Regions from separate parts of the Faecalibacterium sp. Marseille-P9312 genome, predicted to be linked through region 1. Evidence: a T-box and tRNA genes for the amino acid it is inferred to sense, from the RefSeq annotation. Region 1 holds a T-box; the other regions hold tRNA genes.
The links. The T-box of region 1 lies ahead of tyrS (tyrosine--tRNA ligase). A T-box ahead of a tRNA ligase gene usually reads a tRNA of that ligase, here a tRNA-Tyr.

Region 1 (8,110 bases):
TACAAGTTCGCCTGCATGAGCCACAACACCCTGCGCGGCGCTGCCGGAGGCGCAGTGCTGCTGGCTGAGCTGCTGGCAGCCAAGGGCTATTTTGACTGATCTGCGCACTTTTTGAACTTCAACGCGCTGCAAAGGAGTTTTTTGCTATGAAGAATCCTGTTTTTACTGGTGCGGGTGTTGCCATCATCACCCCGATGTACGAGGACGGCAGCATCAATTTTGATGAGCTGGGCCGCATCGTTGAGGATCAGATCGCCCGCGGCACCGACGCCATCGTCATCTGCGGCACCACCGGCGAGTGCTCTACCATGACCGACGAGGAGCAGCTGGCCGCCATCAAGTATACCGTGGACCTCGTGAACCATCGTGTGCCTGTCATCGCCGGTGCCGGTTCCAATGACACCGACCACGGCTGTGCTCTGGCTGCAAAGTCTGCCGCCTGCGGCGCAGACGCTCTGCTGCTGGTGACCCCCTACTACAACAAGACCTCTCAGGCTGGCCTTGTCGCCCACTTCACCGCAATGGCAGAGGCCGGCGGCATTCCGGTCATCCTGTATAACGTGCCTTCCCGCACCGGCCTGAACATCGCCCCCGAGACGGCCAAGGAGCTGAGCAAGCACCCGCTCATCAACGGCATCAAGGAAGCCTCCGGCAATATCGGTCAGGTGGCAAAGATCGCGGCCCTCTGCGGCGATGAACTGAACATCTACTCCGGCAACGATGACCAGGTGGTTCCCCTGCTGTCTCTGGGCGGCAAGGGCGTCATCAGCGTCGTCTCCAATGTCAAGCCTGAGCTTGTTCACAACTGCTGCAAGGCATGGTTCGATGGTGATACCGCCAAGGCCCGCGAGCTGCAGCTGGAGATGCTGCCCCTGTGCGATGCGCTCTTCTGCGAGGTCAACCCCATCCCGGTCAAGTACGCCATGAATGTGCTGGGCTGGGAGGCCGGTGAGTGCCGGCTGCCCCTCGTGGAGCCCGGCGACGCACACAAGGAGCAGATCGAGCAGGCTCTGCAGGCTGCAGGTCTTATCAAGGAATAAACGATTTTATGTGCAAATGCCCGGCGAGACAGATCTCCGGGCATTTGCCGTATGATAAAAAAGAGGATAATAACAATGACGGATATTATCATTCAGGGCATCGGAGGCCGGATGGGCCATGTGCTGTGCGAGATGATCGCCCAGCGTGAGGATTGCCGCGTCGTGGCCGGCATCGACATGAAGGACGGCGAGATGAACGGCATTCCCGTGTACGACAGTCTGGACAAGCTGGACGGCAAGGGCGACGTCGTCATCGACTTCAGCGCTCCGGCAGCTGTCGAGAAGGCTCTGCCCTACTGTGAGGCTCACAAGCTGCCCATCGTAGTCTGCACCACCGGTCTTTCCGAGGAACTGCAGCTGAAGCTCGTCCAGCTCTCCCGCAGCATCCCGGTGTTCAAGAGCGCCAATATGTCCATGGGCATCAACGTCCTGTCCGAGCTGTGCAAGCGTGCATCGGCCATTCTGGGCGCAAACTACGACATCGAGATCGTTGAGCAGCACCATCACAACAAGCTGGACGCTCCCAGCGGCACGGCTCTGATGCTGGCTGATGCCATCAACGAAGAAAACGACGGCGCATACCATTACGTCTATGACCGCTCCTCCGTCCGCCAGAAGCGTGACCCCAAGGAAATCGGCATCAGCGCCGTGCGCGGCGGCAGCATCGTGGGCGACCATGAGGTGCTGTTCTGCGGCCCGGACGAGGTCATCACCCTCCGCCATACGGCATATTCCCGCAATATTTTTGCAAATGGCGCAATAAATGCTGCCGTTTATCTTGCAAAAAAGGAGCCCGGCCTGTACAATATGAGTAACATGATCGCAGAGATGTAAGCTTTTCTGCGCATGGCATCATAAGGCACGGTATCGTGCGTCAGGAGACGAGCCTATGGCCAAGCACGCAAAGCACGCAGCCCCTCCCCGCCGTCGGCGTTCCGCCCAAAAGCACACCTCGCATAAGGGCGTCACCCTGTACACACTGGGGGTCCTGCTGGTGGCTGTATCGGTGCTGCTCTCTCTGAGCTTCTGGCCCCGCCGCAGCGTGGATGCAGTTCCTCCGGCAGTGGAGGTGGAGTCCCCTGCTGTTTCGGAGGAGCTTGCCGTGCCTGAACCGCAGCCTGTCGTCACGACACTGCGCTTCTCGGCTACAGGGGACAACCTCATTCATGCACCCATCTATTCGCAGGCCGCCCGGCGGGCTGCAGAGGGCGAAGGATACAGCTTCGATTACTGCTATAGGAATCTGCTCGATTTCTATGCACAGCAGGACATCAACTGGATCAATCAGGAGACACTCTGCAGCAAAGAGCTTGCGCCCTCTACCTATCCCTGCTTCTCGACCCCCGGCGAGTGCGCCGAAGCGCTTTACCGGGCAGGCTTCCGGGTGTTCAGTCTCTCGAACAATCACACCTACGATAAGGGAGCTGCGGGCATTGCCGCCACCCTCCGATTCTGGGAGACGATGCCCGAGGATGTGATCACCACCGGCCTGTGGAAGGGCGAGGCAGACTATGGCCGCATCCCCATCCAGACAGTAGACGGCGTAAAGATCGCGTACCTTTCCTACACCGAGCACACCAACGGCATCCCCCGGAACAGCAAGATGACCGCAAACATCATCTACACCAGCCAGCAGGATGTCATGGAACAGCAGGTGCGGGCGGCCCGGCAGGAGGCCGATTTTGTGGTAGTCGGCGTACACTGGGGCGTCGAGGACAGCCACAACATCACACAGGCGCAGCGCACCTTAGCTCAGTCTCTGGCCGACTGGGGCGCAGATGTGATCATCGGAACCCACCCGCACGTCCTGCAGGACGCCGAATGGCGCACCGCAGCCGATGGACGGAACGTATTTGTGGCCTATTCGCTGGGAAATTTCCTGAGTACCCAAAGCAAGCCTGACCAGCTCATCGGCGCGATTCTGACGTTGGAGCTGGAGCAGACCACCGAGCCGGACGGCAGCGTCCATTGCGCAGTGCGCGGCCCGAAGCTCCATGTGACCGTGACCCACTATGACGCCGGAAAGTCTAATGTCCGCACGTATCTGTTCCGGGATTACACGCCGGAGCTTGCACAGGCCCATGGCGTCCGCGCCGCGTATCCTTCTTTTGGGTACGATTACATCCGCCAGACGGCACAGACCTACATCAACAGCGAATTTTTGGAGCTTGCATAAAGCTTGTATCAGAATGCCCGATGGGCAGAATGGAGTGTTTACTATGTACGGTGTATCCAAAATCAATATTGAGCCGAGCCTGATGATGATCAGTGTGCAGGATGCCGAGTTCAAGGGCAACACGATGGCACGTTATCTGCAGATCTTCGCCGACACTGGCGTCGTGGTGGATATGATCAGCCAGAGCGCTCCCCACGGCACCAGCATGGACTTCAGCTTCACGGCATCCAGCAGCGACCTGCCGCTGGTCATGAAGGCCATCTCTGCGGCAAATCTGGACAAGGACGCCAAGGCTTCTCCCCTCATCAGCGTGGGCTACTCCAAGCTGAATCTCTTCGGTGAGGAGATGGTCACCAGCTGCGGCGTCGCCGCCCGCGCCCTGAATGCTCTGGCAATGGCAGGCATCGAAGTTCTGCTCATCACCACCAGCGATTTGGACATTTCCCTTCTGGTCCGTTCGGAGAACGAGGACGCAGCCTATGAGGCCCTGAAAAAGGCTTACGAGCTGTAATAACGATATTAAGCAGCACCCGTGTCTGATAAAACAGGCATGGGTGCTGTTGCAGCAAAAGACCCGGCGGGTCTCCCCTCTGCGGAGAGGAACCAGCCGGGTCTTTTTATTTTATCAGAAGATTTACAGGCTCACCTTGTGGTAGACCTTCTTGCCTTTCTTGATGACGATGCCCTTGGACAGCTGCTCAGCAGTGAAGCTGACCGTGGGAGCAGCGACCTTCTCACCGTCCACCAGAACACCGCCCTGCACGACGAGACGGCGGGCCTCACCGTTGGAAGCAGCCAGACCAGCCTTGACCATCAGGGTCAGGATGCCGATGGAGCCGTCGGTCAGGTCAGCCTCGGTCAGCTGAGTGTTGGGCATATGCTCAGCATCACCGGCAGCACCGCTGAACAGGGCGCGGGCTGCATTCTGGGCCTTGGCGGCCTCCTCTTCGCCGTGGACCATCTTGGTCAGCTCGAAGGCGAGGATCTCCTTGGCCTCGTTGAGGCGCTGGTCCTTCCAGGTGCTCATCTCGTCGATCTGCTCCAGCGGCAGGAAGGTCAGCATACGGATGCACTTCATGACATCCGAATCGCCGACGTTGCGCCAGTACTGATAGAACTCGAAGGGGCTGGTCTTGTTGGGGTCGAGCCAGACGGCGTTGCCGGCGGTCTTGCCCATCTTCTTGCCCTGAGAGTCGGTCAGCAGGGTGATGGTCATAGCATAAGCATCCTTGCCCAGCTTGCGGCGGATAAGCTCGGTGCCGCCCAGCATATTGCTCCACTGGTCATCGCCGCCGAACTGCATGTTGCAGCCGTAATGCTGGAACATGTAGTAGAAGTCGTAGCTCTGCATGATCATGTAGTTGAACTCGAGGAAGGACAGGCCCTTCTCCATGCGCTGCTCATAGCACTTGGCGCGCAGCATGTTGTTGACGGAGAAGCAGGCACCCACGTCGCGCAGCAGCTCGACGTAGTTCAGGTTCAGCAGCCAGTCGGCGTTGTTCAGCATCAGAGCCTTGCCGTCGGAGAAGTCGATGAACTTCTCCATCTGCTTCTTGAAGCAGGCGGCGTTGTGGGCGATGTCCTCCTTGGTCAGCATCTTGCGCATATCGGTGCGGCCAGAGGGGTCGCCGATCATGGTGGTGCCGCCGCCGATGAGGGCGATGGGCTTGTTGCCTGCCATCTGCAGACGCTTCATCAGGGTCAGGGCCATGAAGTGGCCGGCAGTCAGGCTGTCGGCGGTGCAGTCAAAGCCGATGTAGAAGGTGGCCTTGCCGTTGTTGATGAGGTCGATGATCTCGTCATCGGTGATCTGAGCCACGAGGCCGCGGGCCTTGAGTTCTTCGTACAGAGTCATAAAAATTTCCTCCTGTTTGTCGGGCAGAGGGAAAATAAAACGCCCCCTGCCAAAATAAATTTGGCAGAGGGCGATAAAATTCGCGGTACCACCTCTGTTTGCCGCCTCTTCACAGAGACGGCCTCACGAGTGCGCACCCCAGAGTAGAGTGACACTCCTGCGTTTGTAACGCTCGCACGCGGCACAGCCTACTATTCGTTCAGCCTGCGGCTCAGGGACGTATTTCGCCTGCGTCTCTGCAGCCCCTTTCACCAGCCGGGGCCTCTCTGGGCAGAGCGCATCAGGGTACTCGGTTCCCATCTTCGCCTTTCAACGAGATTCAGTTTAGCACATCCCTGCCGGAATGTCAAGCGCTGGCTTTTTCTTATTTTTCTGCGTTCCGGCCCAGCATTTCCCGGGCATTGGCCAGCGAAAGCTCTGTGACATGGTCGCCGGAGATGAGGCGGGCCAGCGCCTCTACACGGCCATTCTCGTCCAGCGGGTGTATCTCAGTATAGGTACGCTCGTTCGTGATATTTTTCTGAATGAGCAGATGGCAGTCGGCCAGCGCAGCGATCTGTGCGGTATGAGTGATGCAGAGGATCTGATGGCCCTCGGCGCTCTGACGCAATACCTCGCCGATACGGCTGGCTGCTTTGCCCGATACGCCGCTGTCGATCTCGTCATAGATGACCGTCGGCACGGCATCCTTATCAGCCATTGCGTTTTTAATGGCAAGGGTAATACGGCTCAACTCACCGCCCGAGGCGATCTTTGCCAGAGGCTTCGGGGCTTCGCCGGGGTTTGTGGAGATATAGAACTCGATGCTGTCCTGTCCATGGCTGGCCAGCGGCCCACGCGAATGGCGAAGCGTCATCCGCACGCCCGGCATATTCAGGAAGTCCAGCGTACCAGAGATGCGCTTGTTCAGCTCATCAAAAGCTTTCAGACGGGTCTGGGTCAGGGCTTCGGCTTTTTCCCGCGCAAGGGTGTAAAGGCGGCGCTGCTCTTTCTGCAAGTGCTCTACCCTCTCCTGCGAGGACTGTATCATCTCAAGTTCTTTCCGCGCCCGTTCGCCAAAGGCAAGGATGTCCTCTACGGTGTCTCCGTACTTCCGACGGAGCTTATAGATAAGGTCGATGCGCTGCTCGATCTCGTCCAGCTCTGCGTCGTTGGTGTCGTAGGCATCCAGACGGCCAATGAGGTCTGCGGCGACGTCCTTTGCGGTGTAATAAAGGTCGAGCAGCTGGCCCGCACCGGCAGACAGCTCTCCGTCGAGCTGTGCCGCTGCGTCCACAGCGTTGGAGGCTTCGCCCAGAAGGTCAACAGCCCCCGGGGCCTCGTCGCCGCCAGAGAGCAGCGCGTAACACTGTGCGATACGGTCCCGGATGATGGAAGCGTTCGCCAGCACTTTGCGGCGGCTTTCCAGCGTCTGCTCCTCCCCTGCCGTCAGGCCGGCATCGTCGATCTCCTGCACCTGATAGCTCAGCAGGTCGATACGGCGCTGCTTTTCGTTCTCGTCGGTTATCATGGCGTCCAGCGTCTTTTTGACGCCGACCAGTTCCCGGTAGATAGCATAATACGCCTGATATTCAGCACTGTTCTGGGCGTAAGCATCCAGAATGCCCTCATGGCGGGCCGGGTTCAGCAGGCCCACGGAGTCATGCTGACCGTTGATGTTGATAAGCCCCCCGCAAAGCTCCCGCAGGACGGCGGCAGTGGCCGGCATCCCGTTGATACGGCAGGTGCTCTTGCCCTCGGCGGTGATCTCACGGCTGAGCAGCAGGGCCTCCGAGCGCTCATAGCCTGCCTTTTCGAGGCTGTCGAGAACAGCAGGCGGCACGTCCTCGAACGCCGCCCGGATGACGGCCTTGGCCGCGCCGGTGCGCACGAGATCCTTGGAAGTGCGGTTGCCCAGAATGGCGTTGATGGAGTCGATAAGGATGGATTTGCCTGCGCCCGTCTCACCGGTCAGGACATTGAGCCCCTTCTCAAAGTGGACATTGGCTTTCTGGATAACTGCAACATTTTCGATTTGCAGGCTGCTCAGCATAGTTTCACTCCCGCGTTTATTTCTGCCCGATATGACGGGTCAGTTCCGAACAGATGGTCTTTGCATCCCGCTCCGAACGGGCTACGATAAGGAATGTATCGTCGCCGGAAAGCGTACCGACGACATTCTTCCATTTCAAGGCGTCGAACACCTCACAGGCAGCGTTCGCCATGCCGGAGTAGCACTTCACCAGCACGACATGTCCGGCAAAATCCACCCCCAGCACCGACTCGTGGAATATCGTCTCGAACCGGCCCTGCATCTTGGGGTTGAGGCTTTCGTTATGGCTGGAAACGTAGCGATAGCCGTCGGCGGTGGCAGCTTTGACGAGGCACAGCTCCCGAATGTCCCGGGAAATGGTAGCCTGTGTCACCTCGAAGCCCTCCTGGCGCAGATGCTCAAGAAGTACCTCCTGTCGGCTGATGGGATGCTCCTGAATGAGGCGGAGGATCGTCTGCTGACGTTCCGTCTTGCCTTTTGCCTCAGCTGGATTGTTTCGGCCCATATTCCTTGCCTCCTCTTGTTATTATCTCCGGCTGCGCAGCTTCTGGTCGATGGCCTGAAACTGGTCTGCCCTGCTGAAGGTAACGAGCTGTACGATCTGGTCAGAGAGGCGTATCTCCGCCGTCGAGCCGGCACTGAGCGGATATTCCGCTGCGCCGTCGCAGCTCAGGAACACTTCGTTGTCGATGACCTGCCCCACACAGATGTTTATTTTGCGCTCCTGCGCAAAGACCATTGCGGGGCTGGTCAGACTGTGGGGACAGATGGGCGTGACGACGATGCCCTTGGTCTGCGAGTCCAAGATCGGCCCGCCGGCCGCCAGCGAATAGGCTGTAGAGCCTGTGGGGGTCGCCACGATGACGCCGTCACCACGGTAATGCTCTACAAGGATGTCGTCGCAGTAGATGCTGAAGTCGATGGCCTGCTGCAGACGGCCTTTCGTCACGACCACATCGTTGAGGGCATGGCCTTCCCAGCCATCCTCGCCCAGCACCCGCACATAG
Region 2 (8,110 bases), on a different contig from region 1:
CTTTGTAGGAATCAACAAAGCAGGGCGGTTTGTTTCGTGAAACCTTCGTGAGAGTTTGCCACTTGAAACCCATCGATGCCTTATGATATAATCCCTCCAGCAGAACGCGCTGTGTGTGAACACGTAAGACCAGTTTCTTCACACGCAGGCGTTCTCTTTTTATTTTCAAAAGTTAGTTCGCACTAATCTTGAGGAGGGCTTTTCATTCGTAATCATCGTTCCACCGTTTTTCTCGGCGTTCTGCTGATGATTCTTTCGGTTTGTTCTTTGTTTGTCGGGGTGCTGGACATCCGGCCTTCCGACCTGCTTACAGGCAGCGTGAAAACATGGGAGATCTTTCTGATCTCCCGCCTGCCGCGTCTGCTTGCCATCCTCTGCACAGGCATTGGCATGAGCGTGGCGGGGCTTATCATGCAGCAGCTCTGCATGAACAAGTTTGTTTCGCCCACCACAGGCGCAACGATCTCTTCTGCGCAGTTTGGTATTCTGCTGGCTTTGCTGTTTGCACCGGGTTCTACCCTGTGGGGACGTGCTGCCTTTTCCTTCGTTTGTGCCGTTCTCGGTACATGGGTCTTTGTCTGGTTCATCCAGCGTATCCAGTTCAAGGACGTTGTCATGGTCCCGCTGGTCGGCATCATGTTCTCCAACATCGTAATGGGCGTTACCAATTATCTTGCCTACAAATATGAAATGACACAGGCTCTTTCCAGCTGGCTGGTCGGTCATTTTTCCACCGTCATTCGTGGGCGGTATGAGCTTGTCTGGCTGACGGTACCGCTGGTGGTGCTGGCATTTGTATTTGCCAACCACTTCAATATCGTGGGGATGGGAAAAGATTTTTCTCAGAACCTCGGCGTTCCGTATGATCTGGTGCTGTTTATGGGCCTGACCATTGCTGCCATGATCACCGCATCCGTTGTTGTTGTGGTCGGCTCGATCTCCTACATCGGCCTTATCGTACCCAATATCGTAGCAATGTTCAAGGGTGACCAGATCCGCGGAACGCTGGTGGATACCGCTCTGTTTGGCGCATTGTTCGTGCTGGTCTGCGATATGATCGGGCGGGTTGTGATCTACCCCTACGAGCTGCCCATCGAGCTGATCGTTGGCGTCATCGGCAGTATCCTGTTTGTCGGGCTGCTGCTGTATCGGCTTCGGCATGGGCGCAAGGCAGTCCGGCTGAGCAAAGCTGCCAAGAAAACCGGAGGTGCAGCATGAAAACGCACAAAAATCATCTGCGCCTGCTGATCCTTCTGCTTCTTGTTCTGCTGGCCTGCGCGGGCTATATGACAGTGGGGGTCCACTTTGAAAACCCAAAATTATTTGCCTACGCCATGCGCATCCGCACACCCAAGCTGATCGCCATGCTCATCACGGCATTTGCCATTGGAAGTGCTTCCATCGTGTTTCAGTCCATCATCAACAACACCATCGTCACGCCCTGCCTGTTGGGCATGGATCAGCTTTATTCGCTGATCCACACGGCGGTGTTCTTTGTGGCGGGTTCGGGCAGCTTTCTGGCGGTCAATGCCAACGCCGCCTTTGCGGTGGACCTCGCCATTATGGGCGCTGTTGCCACCGTGATCTACAGCTATCTGTTCCAGAAAACGAACCACAATGTTCTGTACGTTCTGCTTATCGGCACGGTGCTGACCTCGTTCTTTTCCAGCATCCAGACGACCTTGACCCGTGTGATGGACCCCAACGAGTACGACACGCTGCTGACGGATCTGGTCGCCAGCTTTTCCAATGTCAATTCGGCGATTCTGGTACTGTCCGTTGTGGTTCTTGCGCTGGTCGCCTTTGCCTTCCGGAAAGAGCTTGCGCTGCTGGACGTTCTGACACTGGGCAAAGATCAGGCCATCAATCTGGGCGTAGATTATGACCGCTGCATTCGCCGGCTGCTGCTGGGGGTCACACTGTACATTGCAACAGCCACCGCTATGGTCGGACCGCTGGCATTTCTGGGACTTATCATTGCCAACCTTTCCCGGCAATTCCTGCGCACTTACCGGCACAGCCAGCTCATTACCGGCTCTGTTTTGTTTGGTATGGTCGTTCTGATCGGCGGACAGCTTCTGGTGGAGCGGGTGTTCGTTTACTCGGTTCCGGTCAGCGTGTTCATCACCGTGGGCGGCGGCGTGTATTTCCTTTATCTGCTGCTCACCCAGAGAAAGGCATAACACCATGTTTGTAAAAGAGATCACCAAACGTTACGATGGCAAAGCCGTTGTCGATGGCGTGAGTTTTGAGATTCCGAAAGGCAAAGTCCTTTCCCTCATCGGCCCGAACGGCGCAGGAAAATCCACCGTGATGGGAATGTTGTCCCGCCTGATCGCACGGGACAGCGGTCTTGTGGATTTTGAGGGGACGGAGATCACGCGCTGGAAAAGCCGGGAGCTGAGCAAGCGGCTCGCCATCCTGACCCAAGCCAACAATGTCCAGATGAAGCTGACCGTCCGGGAGCTGGTTGCATTTGGCCGCTTTCCGTACTCCGGCGGACGGCTGACCCAAGAGGACAACGAGGTCATTGACCGTGCCATCGCCTACATGGAACTGGGCGATTTTGAGGAGCAGTTCATCGATGAACTGTCCGGCGGTCAGCGGCAGCGCGCCTATATTGCCATGGTCATTGCGCAGGATACCGAGTATATCCTGCTGGATGAACCGACCAACAATCTGGATATTTACCATGCAACCAACCTCATGCGCATCGTCCGCCGCCTGTGCGATGAGCTGGGCAAAACGGTGATCCTTGTTCTGCACGAGATCAACTATGCTGCGTTTTATTCCGACTACATCTGCGCCTTCGTGGATGGAAAAATCGCAAAGTTTGGCACCGTGCAGGAAGTGATCACCAAAGAAAACCTGTCCGATATCTACAAGGTAGACTTTGAGATCATGCAGATCGAAGGCAAGCCTTTGTCGATATATTATTGATTTCAGTACTTTTTAAAAGGAGCATTCTTATGAAGAAAATTTCTCGTCGTTCGTTTCTGACCGCTATGGCCGCTGTGAGTGCAGCGGGTGTTCTTACCGCCTGCGGCGCTTCCTCCTCCACGGCAAGCTCCGTGGCATCCTCTGTGGCTGCATCCAGCGAAACCGCAGCCTCTTCGGAAGCTGCACCGGAATCTGTGACCATCAAGGCGTTCAACGGTGCAAAGGAACTGGTAGATGTGGAAGTACTCTTTGACCCGCAGCGCATTGCCATCCTCGACCTTGCTTCTCTGGACATTCTGGATGAACTGGGCGTTGGCGACCGTGTGGTCGGCACGGCATCCACCTCTCTGGACTATCTTCAGAGCTATGTCACCAATGACAGCATTGCGAACCTTGGCAACATCAAGGAAGCCGATATGGAAGCAGTCATGGCTTGCGAGCCGGACATCATTTTTATCAGCGGACGCCTGTCCAAAGCCTATGATGCTCTGTGCGAGATCGCACCCGTTGTTTTCCTTTCGACCGACGCCGAAAAGGGCGTTGTGGAAAGCACCCGTGAAAACGCCATGACCATCGCTTCTATCTTTGGTCTGGAAGATCAGGTGGAAAGCCTGATGGCGGACTTTGACAGCCGCATCGACGCCCTGAAAGCCTTTGCAGAGGGCAAGACTGCCATCGTCGGCATGACCACCAGCGGCAGCTTCAATGTTCTGGGCAACGATGGCCGCTGCTCCATCATCGGCAAGGAGATCGGCTTTGAGAACATCGGCGTAGATGCCAATATCGACACTTCGACCCACGGCAACGAGGCCTCCTTCGAGTTCATTGTGGACAAGAACCCCGACTACATCTTCGCAATGGACCGCGATGCAGCCATTGGCACCGATGGCGCACAGCTGGCGCAGGAAATCCTGGAAAACGAGCTGGTCAAGAGCACGGATGCTTACAAGAACGGCCACGTCGTTTATCTGTCACACCCGAATGTCTGGTACACCGCAGAGGGCGGCATTCAGGCACTGAGCGAAATGCTGAGCGATCTGGAAAACGCACTGCTGTGATTTTTTCAAAATTCTTCTTGCAATTTTGAAAAAACTCCGGTATAATACCTTTCGTTAAGAATACAAAAAGTCGGCTTACAAAGCGTGAAATCCTGAGGGAAAGCTACCCCCTCAACGATTTCACGCTTTTTTGTTTGCCCGAAAAGGAGGACCTATGAACCCGAAAAACAAACTGGCAGAAATGCCCATCCGCCCCCTGCTGTACACCATGGCGGTACCGCTGATGCTGTCGCTGCTCATCCAATCGCTGTACAACATCGTGGACAGCATTTTTGTGGCACGACTGTCGGAAAAGGCCCTGACCGCCGCCTCTCTTGTATATGCCATCCAGTTTTTGATGATCGCCATTGGCGTGGGTACCGCCGTGGGTCTGAACGCCCTGCTCTCCCGGAAGCTGGGGCAGAAAAAGCCGGAGGAAGCCTGCCGTGCGCATCATCTCGGTGACCTTCCTGTTTGCGGTCACAACGATTCTGTGCGGCTACTTTGCCTCCGGTCTTGGCAACGGTGTGGTCAATATGATCGGCGGTGCGCTGCGGCAGCTGGTGGTGCTGGTGCCCTGCCTGTGGCTTCTCATCCGCACCATGGGCATCGAAAAAGCGTGGTTTGCGTTTTGGGTGTCCGAGGTGATCGCCTGCGCTTACAGCCTGTGGGCAACGAAAAAAGAACTGCGGAACAAGGGAAAGTAAGGCAAAACAAAAACAGGGTGCGCCCCGAATAGGACGCACTCTGAAAGATCCACATACGACAGAAACTCCAGTGTCATTACAACACTGGAGTTTTTGGTGGGCGCGGGTGGATTCGAACCACCGAAGCTGAAAAGCAGCAGATTTACAGTCTGTCCCCATTGGCCACTCGGGAACACGCCCATATACAGTTCTTTGCAGTCGCGGACTGCCTGTATATATTACCACTTGGGGGCGTATTTGTCAACTGCTTTTTACAGCTTTTTCAGAAAAGAAGCTGACCGCACGGCTCAGTCGCGGGGACGGCCATAGCGGTGGACTTTTTTGGAGGAATGGCGGGTGTGGGGGGAGTTGAGCAGGACCCACGCCACATAGATGATGGCGCAGATGGCGCTGACGACGAGCACTACCTTGAGGTAGAGGCTGCCGAAGAACTCCTGCAGCTTCGAAAAAGAGTAGAGCAGGCTGCTCCGGCTCACGTCCTGCCCGGCGATGAGGTTGACCATGCCGATGGTCTCGCCGGCCAGCTTCAGCTCCACGGTGCCGACCACATCGCCCTGCTGGACGGGGGCGCAGACATAGTCGGGCAGATGGAAGTATTTCTGAGTCACGGTGCCGTCGCCCGAAGAGGGCAGCAGGGTCATCATGCTGTTGTCGGGGTAGAGCTTGAGGGTGTCGGTGTCGGAGGAATACTTCACGGGGATCTCTGCCAGAGCAAGGTCGGTGTCCAGCGCAGGCTGGATGGAAAAGCTCTGGAACACCCAGTCGATGAGGCGGGTCGTTTCGTAGAGAGCCGGGCGGCGGTTGGCGTAACCGTAGGTGTCACAGGTGTCGGGACTCTGCATGATGCAGAAGATATAGGTGGAGCCGTCCTGATTGGCCCACGAAACATAGCTCTGGTCGCCGTGGTCGTTTTTGTAGGCCATCACATCGCACATACCACCCTGCATAGACTTGCGGTAGAAGCTGCCGCCGCTGGTTTTGTTGAGGGCGACGTTCTGGTTCAGCAGCACGAAACTCTTGGTGTGCTTTTCCTTGGCGGGCATGGTGAAGGCGGGGGCCGACGAGATGTCCACGAAGGCGTCGAAGCTCATCAGATACCGCAGGATAAGGTACATATCCACGGCGGTGGTCACGTTGCCGCTGTCGAGGCCGCAGGCGTCCGTCCAGGTGCTTCCGGTGGTGCCGATGCGCTGGGAGAGGGTATTCATCTGGCTCACCCAGCCTGCAAGGTCGCCGCCCGAAAGGCTGTAGGCAAGGCCCATCGCGGCCTCGTTGGCGTTGCGCAGAAGCATGGCGTAGACAGCTTCCCGGTAGGTGAAGGTCTCATTGGAGCGCATATCGGCATTATCACTGTTGTGGACGTAATCCGAGATGGCAAAGGGCATCTGGAAGGTGTTGTCGAGCTGGTCGGCGTAATTCGTCAGCAGCAGCGCGATGGTCATATATTTGGTCAGGCCCCCGGCAGGCACCTGACGGGAGCTGTCCTTGTCGTAGACGATGATGTTGGTGTCGGTGTTGACGATGTAGGCGCTCCTGGCCTGCACCTCGTAAAAGAGGCTGGGGTCGAACAGGGCCGAAGCCGGCGCGCACAGGCAGCTCAGCAGCAGGACAAGGCTCAGAAATAGGGTGACGATACGTTTCATGTGGACATTTTCCTCAAAAAGCGATAATATATTATAGCAATTCAACTTTTTAATGCAACAGCAACAGCGTTGAATTGCATATCGCAAATATGCTGTTTTCATGTTGCACGAATTTCTTGACTTGCGATAGAGTATCGGACAAAATGTGCTGTCCGTTCTTACGGAACAAAAACAGGCTCAGAAGAGGGCCTCATACTTTATAATAACAGGTTTGGCGGGGCGTGACAAGGCTTTTGGGGCGATTTCACACTCCGCAAAAGGAGGAAGAGGATGGTATATCTTACGGGCGACACCCACGGCGAACTGGACCGCTTCAAAGACGGGGAGCTGCGCCGGGCCGGCAAGGGCGATCTCGTCGTTGTGCTGGGCGATTTCGGCTTTGTGTGGGACGGCAGCAAGGCCGAGCAGAAGAATCTGGACTGGCTGCGCAAGCGGCCTTACACTATCCTTTTCCTCGATGGCAGCCACGAGAACTATGACCTGCTGGAACAGTACCCCACCGAGGAGCGGTTCGGCGGGCTGGTGCAGCCGCTGGGCGGCAATGTGTACCACGTCTGCCGGGGCAGCGTACTGGAGCTGGAAGGGAAGAAGTACCTCTGCTTCGGCGGAGCGGAAAGCCCGGACAAGGAAGAGCGGGAAGCCCACGTCAACTGGTGGCCGCAGGAGATGCCCTCGGACGAGGAATACGCCCGCTGCGAGGCCGCGCTGGAAGCGAACGGCTGGCAGGTAGATTATGTGCTGACCCACGACGCGCCAAGCAAATTTCTGGATTTCAGCGTGCTGGCTGAGGGCGAGAATAACCGGCTGCACCTCTTCCTCGACAAGATCGTCATGAAAACGACTTACGAGAAATGGTTCTTCGGCTGCCATCACAAGGATGTGCAGCTCTCTACCAAGAGCCGCTGCCTCTTCTGCGATGTAGTGAGCATCGGCGAGAAGAAGCCGTGGTGGAAGAGAAGATAACGAAAAAGGACTGCCGCGGGCAGTCCTTTTTCGTTACTCAATTCATTGCACCGGCCTTGTCGAACATCTGCTCCACCTGACGGGCCAGCAGGGCGTGTTCGGGCCGCTCGAGAAGCGGGTCTTCGGCCAGCAGGGCCGCAGCCTCGCTCTGGGCTGCGTGGAGGGTGCGGGTATCGTTCATCAAATCGGCGATCTGCAAGGTCGGCAGACCGTGCTGGCGGCTCCCGAAGAAGTCGCCGGGGCCGCGGGTCTCGAGGTCGTACTGCGCCACGGCGAAGCCGTCTGAGGTGGAACAGAGGAACTTGAGCCGCTTCTGCACCGACTCGGAGGCATTGTCGCTGACAAGGAAGCACCAGCTCTCTGCCGCGCCGCGTCCCACACGCCCGCGCAGCTGGTGCAGTGCGCTCAGGCCGTACCGCTCGGCGTTTTCGATGACCATGACCGTCGCATTCGGCACGTCCACACCAACTTCGATGACGGTGGTGGACACGAGGGCGTCCAGACGTCCGGATTTGAAGTCATCCATCACCTCGGCCTTTTCCTTCGGCTTGAGCTTGCCGTGCATCAGGCCCACCCGGCGGTCCGGCAGATAGGCTTTTGCGATGTCCTCATAGTAGCTCTTGACGGCGTTCAGGCCGCTGCCGCCTGCGTCCTCAATGGCAGGGCAGACGATATACACCTGTCGTCCGGAATCGATTTCTCGATCAAGGAAGCCGTAGAGGTCGGCCCGCTTTTTGCCGGTGATGCAGCGGGTCTTGACGGGCTTGCGGCCCGGCGGCAGCTCGTCGAGGATGGAGATGTCGAGGTCGCCGTACATCAG
Region 3 (7,139 bases), on a different contig from region 1:
CTGTAACAGATGGTGATATGCTACAGTATATAAATTGGGCAGATTTTAGTGATGTGTCGCTTGCGAAAAATTCTTTAGCTGAACACCCGTTGACTATTTTATATAGCTTTTGCCCTGCTGAAATTTGTGGTTTGTTTGCAGCAATAACTTTTTTTCGAGATGTAGCGATTACTATTTACGTTAGTAGACCGCAATTGCAAGGTATTATTAGTTATAGTGATTTCTCCCCAGGAGAGATAGCCGATTCGCTGAAAAAAGATTGCGTTATGTTATCTGCTGCTCAGATCGAAGCTATTTCTGATGAGTGGAGTCTAATCATACAAAATCAGAGTAACTTAAGAATTTTTTATAAAAATAAAGTTGTGAATGTTCAAGATGACTATTTTGATACAGATATTAGCTGTGTTCTCCCCCAAAAAGGGAACATAGTGCTGGCAGATATTTTGCCAGATATTCAATTGTCGCTAAGGCGTAAGTACGGTTTTGGGTTAAACCCCAGATATATAGAATGGAGGGTTTCCAATGTTTTGAGTTTGCTTTGAGTTGACTTTCCCTAAAAAATAATCAAAAAAGGAGATTTCAGTATGATAAGAAAAAGACTTGTTTCTCTGTTCTTGGCGGTTGTAATGTTGTGCTCTCTTTCTATGACGGCATTTGCGGCGTCTGATGAAGATGTGGCTATGAGTGCAGAGCAAGGTATTATAGCTTCAGAAACATTTGAGATCCCAGTTTCTTTGAGTTTGGATGAACTTGATGAGATGAAGTCTGAACTTGAAGAATGCGGAATCCCATATACTGTTCAAGGAAATCGAGCTATTGCAACAGTTAATGTGACTACTAATATTCACTATGTTGATGAGTTGTACTTTTCCATTATAGCGCAGTGCCGAACAACCTTGTTACAAAAAATAACAGGATCTATTGTATGGAAGTATAAGACAACAGGGTCTTACTCAAAGACTAAGACTATTTCCGTCAACTATCAGGATGATTTTGGTATCCCTAAGTACACCTTAACCTGTCTTAAATATACAGGAAAAACTTTTGCTTCTGGAACTACGATAAGCGCAGATTTTAACATTGATGTAGATGCTACTGGCGAGATTTCTGGTGGTGTTGTATCGAGAACGGTTACTGGCATTGTTCCGTAAAATTAACATTTAACTTTAGTGAAAGGGGCCAGTTGTAGCATAATAGCAATTGGCCCCTTTCTCCCCGCGGGAGCGCGCAAAGCACTTTCACACTGCCGGGCACAAAAGGGGGCGGCGGTGTGAAAGTGCTTTTGCGTTACTTTCTCACCAGAAAGTAACAAAGAGGTTGTTTTTAGCGGAAGTTTATGATAAAATAGAGAACGGAAGATTAAGCGGAAAGGGGGCGATTTTATGGGAGTTACGATTTCGGGCATGACAGGTGCGGGAAGCATCCGGCACAACAACCGTAGCTTCTCTGCGGCGAATGTAGACCAGAGCCGAACGGAGCAGAATATCACTTTTTGCAACGAGGATCTGAAGCAGGTCTACCACATGGTTTTTGATGAAGCTCTCACAGCCTACAACGCAAAGAAAACCAAAACGAGAGATAAGATACCGGACTACTATGAGCATATCCGGCAGAGCAAACAGGAAAAGCTGTTCCATGAAGCGATCTTCCAGATCGGCAACATGAGCGACTGTGGGTGCGGTACGCCGGATGGAGAACGGGCTGCGGCAGCTCTGAAAGATTTTGCGGATTCCTTTGCAGAACGCAACCCCCATCTGCGGGTGTTCAATATGGTGCTGCACATGGACGAGGCAACGCCCCATCTCCATGTCGATTTTATCCCTGTGGCAACGGAGCAGTCCAGAGGACTTGCGACCAGGGTATCCATGAAACAGGCGTTGAAGCAGCAGGGGTTTGTTGGTGTCGGCAGAAAGCAGACTGAATGGGCGGCGTGGATGGAGCGAGAGAAAGAAGCTCTGACGGAGATTGCCCAGCGGCACGATTTTGAAATTATCTCTCTCGGCACGAACAGACCACACATGGACTTACCGCAGTTCAAGGAAGCGGCGGCGAGACTGGAAGCGGTGCAGCAGCAGACAGCGGCAGTTGAGCAGGAAGTTGCCGAGCTGGAACGGCAACGAGACGCTCTGAAAGGCACTGTACGGCTCTTAAAGGAGGCAGACAGGGTAAATGTATCCATGAAGGATATTCAGCCAGAAAAGACGCTCACAGGGGCAGTAAAGGGCGTGACGGTGGATCAAGTCGAGCAATTAAAGAAAATGGCGCTGCGCAGCGTGACGGATCGGCAAAAGGTAAAAGAGTTGACAGCGGAAAACACCCGTCTGCGGTCGCAAGTGCCGTCCATGCAAAAGCGGCTGGAAGAAGCACAGCGGCAGCAGCGGCTTGAACAGGAAAACCGTAGGCTGCGGGACGAGAATTATTATCTGCAATCTGAGCTGCATGAGGAACGCGGCTTCACCGAGCGTCTGACGGACGGTATCGGTCGGATGCTAGACTTTCTGGAAGAACACTTTATTTTTTTGTCCTTAATCTTCTAACCTATGGCTCCCGGCCACATTCTTCAAATATTCCTCCGGGTCACCGTTCAGAATCAAATCTGCATAGCCCAGCGGATCATTGTAGATGAGGTAGTCCAGTTCCGTCTGCTGTGCCATAGTCACGTCCAGCGCATCCTCGACCCCGGTGCCGTCAATGGAAATTTTTCTCCCATCCCGGAGTAGCAGTTCCACGCACCCGGTATCCATGTTGAAATGGCAAGCCCTTGCATCGTACTTCATAATCATACCCTCCAAATCTTGTTAGTGGCTTACGGTCTATGACAAGGTATCGGAGTTTTGCGTCGTCCACGGGAGCCTTCATTTTCAAACCCGAAGAAAACGAAAAATCCGAACCCTTCTCCAATCGGAAACAGGTTCGGATTTTTCTTGTTTGGTGGGCGCGGGTGGATTCGAACCACCGAAGCTGAAAAGCAGCAGATTTACAGTCTGTCCCCATTGGCCACTCGGGAACACGCCCATATTCTTTTCGTGTCCGTTGCCGGACGACTTGCTTAGTTTATCATAGGTTTCTGGATTTGTCAACCTCTTTTTTCATTTCTTTTTCTTTTATCGCAATTTTCAAAAATAGTGCCGGTCAAAACGGCATCTTTGCGATATGCAGTTTGCGGATGTTGCTTGTGCATTAAAAACGCAAACTGCTATAATGTATAAAAAGCCCGGGAGGGTATGCGCCGCATTGAACGCCGCCTGCACGTCGCCCTCGGCCATCGCCTGTTCCAGCGCACGAAAGCTGGTGTCGTCGATAAACCTGCCCAGCAGGCGCTTTATCATTGCCTCATCGTAAAAACGGCTCAGGACATTGTTATAGTCTCCGTTCATCTGGCTGTAACATTCCTTAACTGTCATTCTTTTCCTTTCCTTCAATCGCCCGAAAAAGCCATAGACACAAAAAAAAGACTGCAATAGCCACCCCCTCGCGGGGAAAACTATTGCAGCCGAACTACCTTCTGCTTGCAGGAAATAAAGCAGAAAGCTCCTGGCTTTGCGTCCCTGACTCACATCAGGTTTGCCAACAACGATTCTGTTTTCAGAGTCCATTTCGGAAGCACAATGTTCCATTGGACCAGCCTCTGTTTTTATAGTATAGCACCGACATTTTTTAATGTCAACTCGTTTCGCGTTTTGTCAATACAATGATCGATATTTTCATGCACGCTTCACAAAAGCCCCCTCTTAAAAGTCATACTCATTCGTCAAATTTTGCAGAATTATGAATTTTTTGTATTTTTTCGGTGGACAAGCATCCGGCGGGAGTGCTACAATAGTCTTTGTTCTTTCCCGGCCGCTTGCGGGCGGCGGGAGTTTCACACACAAACAGGAGGAACTTTCATGTTCGAAAAAATCTTTCACCTGAAAGAAAACCACACCGACGTCAAGACCGAGGTCATGGCAGGCATCACCACCTTCATGACGATGGCCTACATCCTTGCGGTCAACCCCAGCATCCTTTCCGCTTCCGGCATGGATGCAAATGCCGTCCTGATCGCCACCTCTCTGGCATCCTTCGTCGGCACTGCCCTGATGGCTCTGCTGGCCAACTACCCCTTCGCGCTGGCTCCCGGCATGGGCCTGAACGCCTACTTTGCCTATACCGTCGTCCTCACGATGGGCTACAGCTGGCAGCTGGCCCTGATGGCCGTCTTTGTCGAGGGCATCATCTTCATCGTGCTGAGCCTGACCAACGTCCGTGAGGGCATCTTCAACGCCATCCCCATGACCCTCAAGAGCGCAGTCAGCGTGGGCATCGGCCTGTTCGTTGCCTTTGTCGGCCTGCAGAACGCAAAGCTCATCGTCAACAGCGACTCCACCCTCGTCACCTACCAGCACTTCAAGGGCGAGACCTTCTCCTCTGTGGGCGTGGGCGCCATCCTCGCACTGCTGGGCGTGGCCATCACCGCCATCCTGCTGGTGAAGAAGGTCAAGGGCGGCATCCTCTACGGCATCCTCATCACCTGGGTGCTGGGCATCGTCTGCGAGCTGACCGGCATCTATGTGCCGAACCCCGACGCCGGTATGTACTCCGTCATCCCCACCAGCTTCGTCAGCTTCGACTTCTCCGCTCTGGGCAAGACCTTTGGTCAGGTGTTCAAGACCGATTTCTCCGGCGTGGGCATCCTGAACTTCTTCGCCGTCATGTTCTCTTTCCTCTTCGTTGACCTGTTCGACACCCTTGGCACCCTCATCGGTGTTGCTTCCAAGGCCGATATGCTGGACGAGGAGGGCAAGCTTCCCCGCATCAAGGGCGCTCTGATGGCCGACTCCATCGCCACCTGCGCCGGCGCTGTGCTGGGTACTTCCACCACCACCACCTTCGTCGAGAGCGCTTCCGGCGTCACCGAGGGCGGCCGCACCGGCCTGACCTCCATGACCACCGGTATCCTCTTCCTGCTGGCCGTGGTATTCAGCCCCCTGTTCCTGACCATTCCTTCCTTTGCAACGGCTCCGGCCCTCATCATCGTGGGCTTCTACATGATGGGTTCTGCCATCAAGATCGACTTTTCCGACCCCAGCGAGGGCATTCCCGCCTTCCTGACCATCCTGGCTATGCCCACTGCCTACAGCATCTCTGAGGGCATCGCCATCGGCGTCATCTCCTGGACCATCGTCAATGTGGTCACCGGCAAGGCCAAGGAGAAGAAGATCAGCCCCCTCATGTATGTGCTGACCGTTCTCTTCATCCTGAAGTACGTCCTGCTGTAAAAAATCACTGCAAAGCAAAGGCCCTTCGCCGTCTGGCGAAGGGCCTTTTTCGTTGTACTCTGTCGAAATATATGATATACTCAGCTTGTGCTTACGGTTTCTTCTCCGTCCGCTTAATACGGAAGGAGGTGTAAGTATGGACGGGATTACCGCGTTTATCGTCGCAGTCCTCGCAGGAATCACAGACCATTGTGTTTGTAAGCTGCTCGACTACATGGTAGAGTTCTCTCGCAAGAAGCCCAAGCACTAAAAGCAGAAGCCCTTCGGTATCACTACTACCGGAGGGCTTCTCTCTTTTGCTTGTAAGTATGAATGGATTTTACTTACCGCGTTCTCGCAAGTTCAGTATACGTCATTCCCTGCACATTGTCAAGCAGCCGCCTACTTTTTATGATGCAGATGCACCTCGGGGATGGCCGCATTGTCGTAGTGGATGCTCTCCTTTTCGGGCGTTTCTTCCGTGTGGTGCTTCACCTTGCCGGTGTGGTATTCCGCATCTTAGCCGCCGAACAGCCCGAAAAAGCTGGTGTGGGTGAAGCCCAGCACCAGAAACAGGACGATGAGGGCGAACAGCACCCCGATGATGATGTCCATCTGGTGGACCGTCAGCGGGAATTTATCGTAGAGCTTCTCTTTCGGGTTGACGAAATCGGGGTCATTGTTGTTGAGGAGCGTTTTGCGGCCCTTCGGAGCCTCTGCACGGGCTGCTTCGAACTTGGCCTGCTCCTGTTCCAGCTGAGCTTCACGAGCTGCCAGAGCAGCTTCCCGCCGGGCCAGCTCCGCCTCGCGGGCGGTTTGTTCTTTTTCGGTCATAGTGTTTCTCCTGTTTTTAGATGAAGTTTTCCTTTTCGGGAAGGCTCTCCCTTTGGGAGAGCTGGCGCGTGAGCGCCTGAGAGGGCAAGCTCGGTGCGACAGAGCCTCCCTACAGCGATACACTGGCTCCTTGTCAAAAACCATGTTATCGCCATGCTTATGTTTCTCTGGCAGCATCCTTGCCCTCTCAGTCTCACTTCGTTCGCCAGCTCCCCCAAAGGGGGAGCCTCTGGCGTGTCGGTCAGGCTTCCACTGGACGAGCAAAGCACGATGTCTCGGAAACGGTAGTGCTCCGCTGTCTGGATTCACAGCAGATCGACAAAATAGATTTGTCCAGAAGTATCTGCCCTCTGTGGCAAGGCCCTCCCTTTTGCGTCCTATCAGACCTTCAGCGGTCAGCTCAAAGTTTCCCGGCTTGCCAATGGCTCTCCCTCTGGGAGAGCTGTCTGCGAAGCAGACTGAGAGGGCTGCTCTTATTATAACAAAGTGGGCCGCCCACTGCAACGAGTGGACGGCCCGATAGGCGCTCTCTTGGGGAAATTACTTCTTTGCGAGGTACTTGCGAATATCGATCGCAACAGCCACGATGATGACAAGGCCCTGCACGATGTAAGTGTAAGAAGAGTTGACGTTCATGAACTGCAGAGCGACCTTCATCAGCTCAAAGACCAGCACGCCGACGAGGATGCCGGGGACAGTACCGACACCGCCGGTGGTGGAGACGCCGCCGATGGTAGAAGCTGCGATAGCGTCCAGCTCATAGCCCATTGCAGTGTTGACGGATGCGCCGCCGGACTTTGCAGCCAGCAGGCAGCCTGCCAGACCGAACATGCAGGAGGCCAGGATGTAGATGCGGATCTTGGTGGCGTAAACATTGACACCGGCCACCTCAGCAGCAGCCTCGTTGCCGCCGATGGCGTACATATACTTGCCGTGACGGGTCTTGTTGTACAGGAACCAGAAGCAGCAGGCCACGAAGAGGGCGATGATGATCAGCACAGGAACACCGAAGAGGGTGTTGGAGGCCAGAGAGGTGAAGTCCTTGTTCAGAGAGCCGATGGGGGTACC

Region 2: it has a tRNA-Tyr gene. The T-box ahead of tyrS (tyrosine--tRNA ligase) is inferred to sense a tRNA for this amino acid. The anticodon was not compared.
Region 3: it has a tRNA-Tyr gene. The T-box ahead of tyrS (tyrosine--tRNA ligase) is inferred to sense a tRNA for this amino acid. The anticodon was not compared.

What each region holds. Positions count from the first base shown of each region.
Region 1 is NZ_CABVEW010000001.1:135,156-143,265, reverse strand. It holds gene asd (aspartate-semialdehyde dehydrogenase) at 1-99, shown strand, start outside; gene dapA (4-hydroxy-tetrahydrodipicolinate synthase) at 147-1,040, shown strand; gene dapB (4-hydroxy-tetrahydrodipicolinate reductase) at 1,116-1,874, shown strand; gene F3G95_RS00715 (CapA family protein) at 1,930-3,216, shown strand; gene F3G95_RS00710 (ACT domain-containing protein) at 3,260-3,727, shown strand; gene tyrS (tyrosine--tRNA ligase) at 3,851-5,071, opposite strand; T-box leader at 5,135-5,383, opposite strand; gene recN (DNA repair protein RecN) at 5,436-7,103, opposite strand; gene F3G95_RS00695 (arginine repressor) at 7,120-7,608, opposite strand; gene F3G95_RS00690 (NAD(+)/NADH kinase) at 7,630-8,110, opposite strand, start outside.
Region 2 is NZ_CABVEW010000013.1:17,637-25,746, forward strand. It holds gene F3G95_RS10270 (iron chelate uptake ABC transporter family permease subunit) at 247-1,218, shown strand; gene F3G95_RS10275 (iron chelate uptake ABC transporter family permease subunit) at 1,215-2,183, shown strand; gene F3G95_RS10280 (ATP-binding cassette domain-containing protein) at 2,188-2,940, shown strand; gene F3G95_RS10285 (ABC transporter substrate-binding protein) at 2,970-3,998, shown strand; gene F3G95_RS13980 (hypothetical protein) at 4,119-4,346, opposite strand; gene F3G95_RS10290 (MATE family efflux transporter) at 4,273-4,716, shown strand; tRNA gene F3G95_RS10295 (tRNA-Tyr) at 4,779-4,864, opposite strand; gene F3G95_RS10300 (D-alanyl-D-alanine carboxypeptidase) at 4,972-6,327, opposite strand; gene F3G95_RS10305 (metallophosphoesterase family protein) at 6,598-7,290, shown strand; gene recG (ATP-dependent DNA helicase RecG) at 7,328-8,110, opposite strand, start outside.
Region 3 is NZ_CABVEW010000012.1:166-7,304, reverse strand. It holds gene F3G95_RS09725 (DUF3658 domain-containing protein) at 1-542, shown strand, start outside; gene F3G95_RS09720 (hypothetical protein) at 585-1,151, shown strand; gene F3G95_RS09715 (plasmid recombination protein) at 1,383-2,537, shown strand; gene F3G95_RS09710 (DUF6061 family protein) at 2,526-2,777, opposite strand; tRNA gene F3G95_RS09705 (tRNA-Tyr) at 2,930-3,015, opposite strand; gene F3G95_RS09700 (Hpt domain-containing protein) at 3,117-3,404, opposite strand; cyclic di-GMP riboswitch class I at 3,486-3,579, opposite strand; gene F3G95_RS09695 (NCS2 family permease) at 3,888-5,258, shown strand; gene F3G95_RS09690 (hypothetical protein) at 5,757-6,071, opposite strand; partial or broken gene F3G95_RS09685 (beta-methylgalactoside transporter) at 6,612-7,139, opposite strand, start outside.